Regions from separate parts of the Oceanobacillus sp. AG genome, predicted to be linked through region 3. Evidence: riboswitches for the same ligand, from Rfam matches in the RefSeq annotation. Region 3 holds a riboswitch; each other region holds the start of a gene.
What was found. A riboswitch is a leader RNA that binds a small molecule or an ion and turns the genes downstream of it on or off. The one in region 3 is predicted to bind S-adenosylmethionine.
Positions count from the first base shown of each region.

Region 1: another riboswitch for S-adenosylmethionine. It lies ahead of GN217_RS10805 (methionine biosynthesis PLP-dependent protein); the one in region 3 lies ahead of GN217_RS00720 (methionine ABC transporter ATP-binding protein).
Region 2: another riboswitch for S-adenosylmethionine. It lies ahead of GN217_RS00225 (O-acetylhomoserine aminocarboxypropyltransferase/cysteine synthase family protein); the one in region 3 lies ahead of GN217_RS00720 (methionine ABC transporter ATP-binding protein).

Region 1 is NZ_WOWT01000018.1:16,003-18,275, forward strand. Features, by position in the region: gene GN217_RS10805 (methionine biosynthesis PLP-dependent protein) at 1-953, opposite strand, end outside; SAM riboswitch class I at 1,030-1,141, opposite strand; gene GN217_RS10810 (bifunctional metallophosphatase/5'-nucleotidase) at 1,319-2,273, shown strand, end outside.
Region 2 is NZ_WOWT01000002.1:45,428-47,700, reverse strand. Features, by position in the region: gene rarD (EamA family transporter RarD) at 1-523, shown strand, start outside; SAM riboswitch class I at 788-905, shown strand; gene GN217_RS00225 (O-acetylhomoserine aminocarboxypropyltransferase/cysteine synthase family protein) at 1,025-2,273, shown strand, end outside.
Region 3 is NZ_WOWT01000002.1:157,801-160,073, reverse strand. Features, by position in the region: gene GN217_RS00725 (methionine ABC transporter permease) at 1-348, opposite strand, end outside; gene GN217_RS00720 (methionine ABC transporter ATP-binding protein) at 354-1,370, opposite strand; SAM riboswitch class I at 1,776-1,887, opposite strand; gene GN217_RS00715 (pyridoxal phosphate-dependent aminotransferase) at 1,967-2,273, opposite strand, start outside.

The DNA.
Region 1 (2,273 bases), on a different contig from region 3:
GTAATAAAGCTTTCGACACCACCTAGGCTTTCTGCAAAGGTGATCAGCTGCAGATTTTGTAAAAATGGATTAATTAAAGCTTCATCCTGTAAACGGAACGAAAGCATCCCGCCAACTCCTGGATATAGAACATTCTCGACTGCATCGTGCACATTTAAATATTCCACTATTTTCTTCGCATTCTCCTCATGACGTTTCATGCGCAGTCCAAGTGTCTTCATCCCTCGAACAATTAAAAAAGAATCGGCAGGGGAAAGCACTGCCCCAGAAGAATTATGATTCGTTGCAAGGAGTTCTGAAATATCTTCATCTTTTGCGACGACTAATCCCGCCAATACATCATTATGGCCGCCAATATATTTCGTTGCACTATGAATGACGATATCGGCACCGAGCTCTAGTGGCTGCTGTAAATAAGGTGTTAAAAAAGTGTTATCGACAATGAGTAATAAATCATGTTCTTTAGCGAGTTCGGCATATGTTGGGATATCAATTGTCTCCATGAGCGGGTTCGTCGGAGTCTCAATGAAGATAGCTTTTGTACTTTCCGTAATCAATGCCTCTACAGCAGCGACCGATGCGAACTCGGAATAGCATGCCTTTATATTGTATTTTTCCTCATATTGCTTTAATAAACGATAGGTTCCACCGTACACATCCGCTGAAAACAATAAGGAAGCCCCAGATTTAAACAAGGATAATACAAGTTGAATGGCAGCCATTCCGGAACTGCAGGCGAATCCTGCATAGCCATTTTCCAAATCGGCAATGCCCTTTTCCAGGATCTCTCGCGTCGGATTTTTCGTTCTGCTATAATCGTATCCGGTTGATTCACCGAGACCCTGATGTTCATAGGCAGTAGTTAAGTAAATCGGTGTACTTACTGCTCCCGTTTTTTTATCCGATCGATTTCCTAATTGGACTAAACGACTTTCAATCTTTTGTTTTGTCATCTTATCACCCTATTCTTCGTAATAAAAAAGAGACCTTCTATAAGAAGAAGGTCCCGGTATCTACACAAGTACGCTCTTCTTATCTTCAAGACGGCAGGCCGTCAATTGGAATTAGCACCGGGCTCACGTATTTAAGCTGGTTGCTGAGACTTCATTGGGCCAAATCCCTCCGTCTCTCTTGATAAGAAAAAATTATGAAGTTTTTAATGATTGAATATATAATAGTACAGCTATTCAGAAAATGCAAGAGAAATAAAGAATACATAATGAATATGCAAAATAGTTTGCATCAGGAAGAATCGCTGATATAGTTTCTTATAGGAATCCATTTGATTATGGACGGTTTAGGCTAAGGAGCAATATTTATGAAGGAAAAACTTTATTTTTATTATACAAATGATTTGCATAGTGATTTCAGCCAGTGGCCGCGGACAGCTGGCTATTTAAAGGATATGAAAAAGAATCGTATCGCTCGGGAGGAAGCCCATTATTTAGTTGATGTTGGTGACCATATGGACCGTGTTCATCCAATATCGGAGGCTTCGATGGGAAAGGCGAATGTGAAGCTTTTAAACGAGGTCGGTTATGATGTCATCACACTTGGGAACAACGAAGGGATTACACTATCCCATGATGATTTATATCATTTATACGACGGGGCGGAATTTGAAGTTGTCTGTGCGAACTTGAAGCATAAAGAACATAATCCACCTGCATGGCTGCACGATACTCGAATTATCCAGACGGAATCGGGACTAAGGATCGGAATGATCGGGCTTACTGCTCCGTTCAATGCTTTTTACGGGCTACTCGGCTGGTACCTAACTTCCCCCTTTGAAGAGTTGGAAAAACAGCTGGCCTCTTTAAAGAAAGAAGCGGATATTATCATTCTTCTATCCCATTTAGGAATTAGTGAAGATGAAGCGATTGCGCGGAAATTCCCGGATATCGACGTTATTATTGGAGGGCATACTCACCATCTGTTGCGGACCGGTGAATATGTGAACAACAGTCTTCTCACTGCTGCTGGCAAGCATTGTATGTATGTTGGCGAAGTTATCTTAACATATGATCATGATAAAAAGGAGCTCATCCATAAAGAGGCTTATACAACAGATGTATCAAGCTATCCCGAAGATGAAGATACGAGAGGGCTGCTTACTGAATTGGAAAAAGAAGCTTCTGGAATATTGGGAACAGAAGTTGTTTATCTAGAAGAAGGGTTTCAAGCGGATTGGTTTAGCGATGTGCCGATGATGCAAGATTTGACGGAAACAGTACGGAAATGGACGGATGCTGATGCATCTTTGTTGAATGCTG
Region 2 (2,273 bases), 110 kb from region 3:
AGTAACGATGCGACAAGGATTTGCCTTTCTTCTGTGTGCCATAAGTGTCCTTTATCTGAGCGTATCAAGCGGTGTCTTTCCCTGGGTCTCACTCGCCCTTGCAACAAGCTTTGCAATCTATGGGCTTCTAAAAAAGAAAATCAACATTAGCTCCACCCATGGCCTAACGATTGAAACGATGCTAGTTACACCAATTGCAGCGGGCTACCTTTTCCTGCTACCACGTCAAGCTTTCACTCTGTCCTCTGCTATATCCGGGACAAATCTTTTACTTATTGGCGCAGGGATCGCCACAGCAATTCCACTTTTATTATTTGCTAATGGAGCAAAAGCAATTCCGCTATCTATGGTAGGGATTTTACAATTCATTACACCGACGATCATGCTCTTCCTAGGAGTATTCGTCTATCATGAAGCTTTTTCAATAGAAAAATTTATCGCCTTTTTATTTATCTGGTTTGCATTAATTCTCTATTTAAGCTCGGTATATCATCACCCAGCGAAAAGACAGGCAAATACATAAGAATGGGGTCAGAGCACTTGTCCCAGTGGGACAGATACACTGACCCCAATGTTCCAGCGCCTGCGGGACAATTGCTCTGACCCCCATGTCCCAGACCAGCGGGACAAACGCTCTGACCCCATGTCCCGGTATCAATCTTTTTTAAAAAACCAACTAAAGGGGTTGACATTAGTCTGGATTAAACGTTATAATCATCTGTAAATTTATAAAAGATTTTTAAGTAGCGCAATTAACGCGCTTCTAGCAAATCTGAAGCAAGAAATCTTCTTATCAAGAGCGGCGGAGGGATTAGGCCCGATGAAGCCCGGCAACCTTGAAGTAAGCAATTTTACTTTTAATGGTGCTAAATCCTACAGATCTACCCGGATCTGGAAGATAAGAGGAGGATATGTATAGTAAACTATACGCCCCTCTTCTTAAGGAAGGGGGGCGTTTTAATTATTCCCCTCTCTCCAAAACATTCCAAGCTACATATTTTTCAAAACCAAGGAGGAATTATCAATGTCAGAATTCAACATTTTCAATTTAGAAACACAAGCTCTTCACTCTGGTCAAGAGGAAGCAGATCCAACATCACGGGCAAGAGCGGTTCCGATTTATGAAACAACTTCCTATGTTTTCCGGGATACGGAGCATGCACAAAATCTTTTCGGGCTCACAGAAGCAGGAAACATTTATACAAGAATCACCAACCCGACCGTCGGAGCTTTTGAACAACGGATTGCGGATCTTGAAGATGGTGTAGGAGCAGTGGCAACATCTTCCGGAATGGCTGCTATTACGCTCGCTATTCTAAACATCGCTGGAACCGGTGATGAAATCATTGCGGACAGCAATCTTTACGGTGGAACGTATAACCTGTTCCTAAACACCTTACCGAAATACGGAATCACATTTAAGCTAGTAGACGGAACAAACCCGGAGAATTTCCGTGCAGCAATCACGGATAAAACGAAAGCAATATTCGGGGAAACGATTACGAACCCAAGCTTGAACGTATTTGATATTGAAGCAGTTGCTGAAATCGCGCATGAAAATGGGCTTCCACTCATTATCGATAATACATTTGCAACCCCATTCATCACAAAACCAATTAGCTGGGGCGCAGATATTGTGATCCACTCGGCAACGAAATGGATTGGCGGTCATGGTTCAACTATCGGCGGTGTCGTTATTGACGGTGGACGCTTCAACTGGGATAACCCGCGTTTCCCTGAGTTCACAACACCGGACGATAGCTATAAAGGTTTAAAATACGCAGATGTAGGACCGGCTGCATATGCAACAAAATTACGTGTTCAACTTCTACGTGATATTGGTGCATCACTAAGTCCAAAGAGCGCATTCACTTTCATTCAAGGGCTAGAGTCTTTACAAGTACGTATTGATCGTCATTTGGAAAATACGAAAGAGGTCGTTAAGTACCTAAAGAACCACCCAGCTGTTGAATGGGTCAACTATCCAGGGCTTGAGGAGCACCCATCCTATGAATTGGGGAAAAAGTATTTAAACCGAGGCGCAGGATCTATAATTACATTTGGTATTAAAGGTGGCCGGGAAGCAGGACGTAAGTTGATCGATAACATTACCCTCTGGTCCCATGTGGCAAACGTTGGAGATTCGAAATCCCTTATTATTCATCCCGCTTCAACGACACACCAACAACTAAGTGCAGAGGACTTACAAAAGAGTGGTACGCCTGAAGAGCTTGTCCGGCTATCAATTGGTCTTGAGTCAACGAAAGATATCT
Region 3 (2,273 bases):
GAGTAGAGAACTTTCCAGTAAGCGTGCAAGATATGGCGCGGTGTAAATAACGAGTGGAACGATAACACCTTGCACGCCAATCGTTGTGCCGACCAAGAATTTCGTAAATGGCAGAATAAAGAATAATAGAATAATAAACGGAATCGAGCGGACTATGTTTATAACGAGATTCAATAATTGATAGACGAATTTATTTTCCAATGATTGTCCCGGGCGTGTCAGTACAACAAGTATGCCTAAAGGCACCCCAATCAAAATCGCAAAAAATAAGGAAATGATGACCATTTGAAACGTTTCAATGATAGCTTGGCCAATAATAGGCAGCCATTGTTCGATAAAGTTTTCCATTTTATTTATTCACCCTCCACTTCTTCTGTCACGACCCCTTGATCGTTTAAGAACGTTAAGGAGGCATTGATTTGTTCCTGTTCACCAACAAGATGAATGATCAGATTTCCGACGATCCCGTTTTTCAATTCCATAATATTCGCCGTTAAAATATTCGGCTTCACTTTAAACTTCTCAATCACTTGTGCAAGTAAAGGCTCCCCGGCACTCTCTCCAATAAATGTTAGGCTTGTCACCGTACCATTTAGTTTCAATTGGTTGATGAGTGATGCGGATAATTTACGCTGGGAAATCGTATCTAAAAACTTCTTTGTCGTCTTATGACGGGGATCGGTGAACAATTCGATACTGGAGCGCTGTTCAACGATTTCTCCATTTTCTAGAACCGAAACGTCATCACAAATTTTCTGAATGACACTCATTTCGTGGGTAATGAGTAAGATGGTTATCCCCAGTTCTTCGTTAATCTTAAGGAGTAAATCAAGAATTGAATTCGTTGTTTCGGGGTCAAGGGCACTTGTCGCCTCGTCGCTCAGCAGGATTTCCGGTTCCTGTGATAATGCGCGTGCAATGGCGACCCGCTGCTTCTGTCCGCCAGATAATTGAGAAGGGTAGCTGTCCCCTCTGTCTGCTAAATCAACAATTTTCAAATATTTTTCTACACGTTCTTTCACTTCTGTTTTGTTAAGCCCTAGAAGTCTTAGTGGTGTTGCTACGTTCTCATAAACGGTTGCAGTCTTCATGAGATTGAAATGCTGGAAAATCATTCCGATCTTCTGTCTCATTTTCCGCAAATTTTCATTTGATAGGGCTGTTAGCTCTGTACCATTGATCGTTACCGTTCCACTGTTCGGCTTTTCTAGTAAATTGACGAGCCGGATCAAGGTACTTTTACCGGCACCACTGTAGCCAATGACACCGTGGATTTCACCTTTTTTTACATGAAGGTTAACATTGTTTACCGCTGTAACATCCCCATTTTTAGATGGGAATACCTTCGTGATGTTCTCTAATTTGATCATCTATCTACCTTTCCCTTCCAATTGTCTTTAGATTAAGAAATAGTTGGTATAAACAAAGGCGGAAGCGCCCTTGCAGGTTAAAAACGCGACGTCCTGTCGCAACACCTGCACTAGCACATCCTGTGCGTCGTAGCAACGTACAAACTGGAGCACTCCGGAATGAGATAAAGGAAACACGGCGAACGTAGAGAGCCGATGTTGACTTATCGATTGGAGGAGTGTGAAGTTTGGGACTGCGCACTGCTCGTCCCACCAAAAGATCTGCTAGTTGCTGGGCGCAGAGCGGACGTGGCTGGCCCTGGACACCTAAGTTATCACAACACTTTTACTTTATAGTTCCTTATACAATAAAAATAGCCTCTCTTTTCTAAAGAAAGAGAGGCTTTGTATGTATTCAGAGGTCCTCTCTTATCTTTCAAAACATCACGTTTTGCTGGAATTAGCACCTCTTTTATGGTTGACATAAAAAGGTTGCCGAGCTTCATCGGGCCAGTCCCTCAGCTACTCTTGATAAGAGATAAAACTATTTAATTATATTGATATAGACTACAGCAAAAGTTACGTGTCGTCAACTCTTATTTTAGTAATCTTTCAGACTAAGAGAAAAGTTTAAGTTTTTCAATCCGTTCGACTGCTTCTTCAAGACGGGCTTCATCAACTAGTAAACCGATCCGGATATAACCTTCCCCGTACGTCCCGAAGCCATTTCCGGCGGCGACAGCAACATCAGCCTTTTCCAGTAGCAAATCAGCAAATTGCTCACTTGTATACCCACTCGGAACCGGCAGCCATGCAAAGAACGAGCCACTAGGAGCTTCAACTTCCCAACCAATCCGTTTACATGCCGCGATTAATGCATTCCTGCGCCCTTCATACAGCTCGACTAATTCCTCCACACTTGAT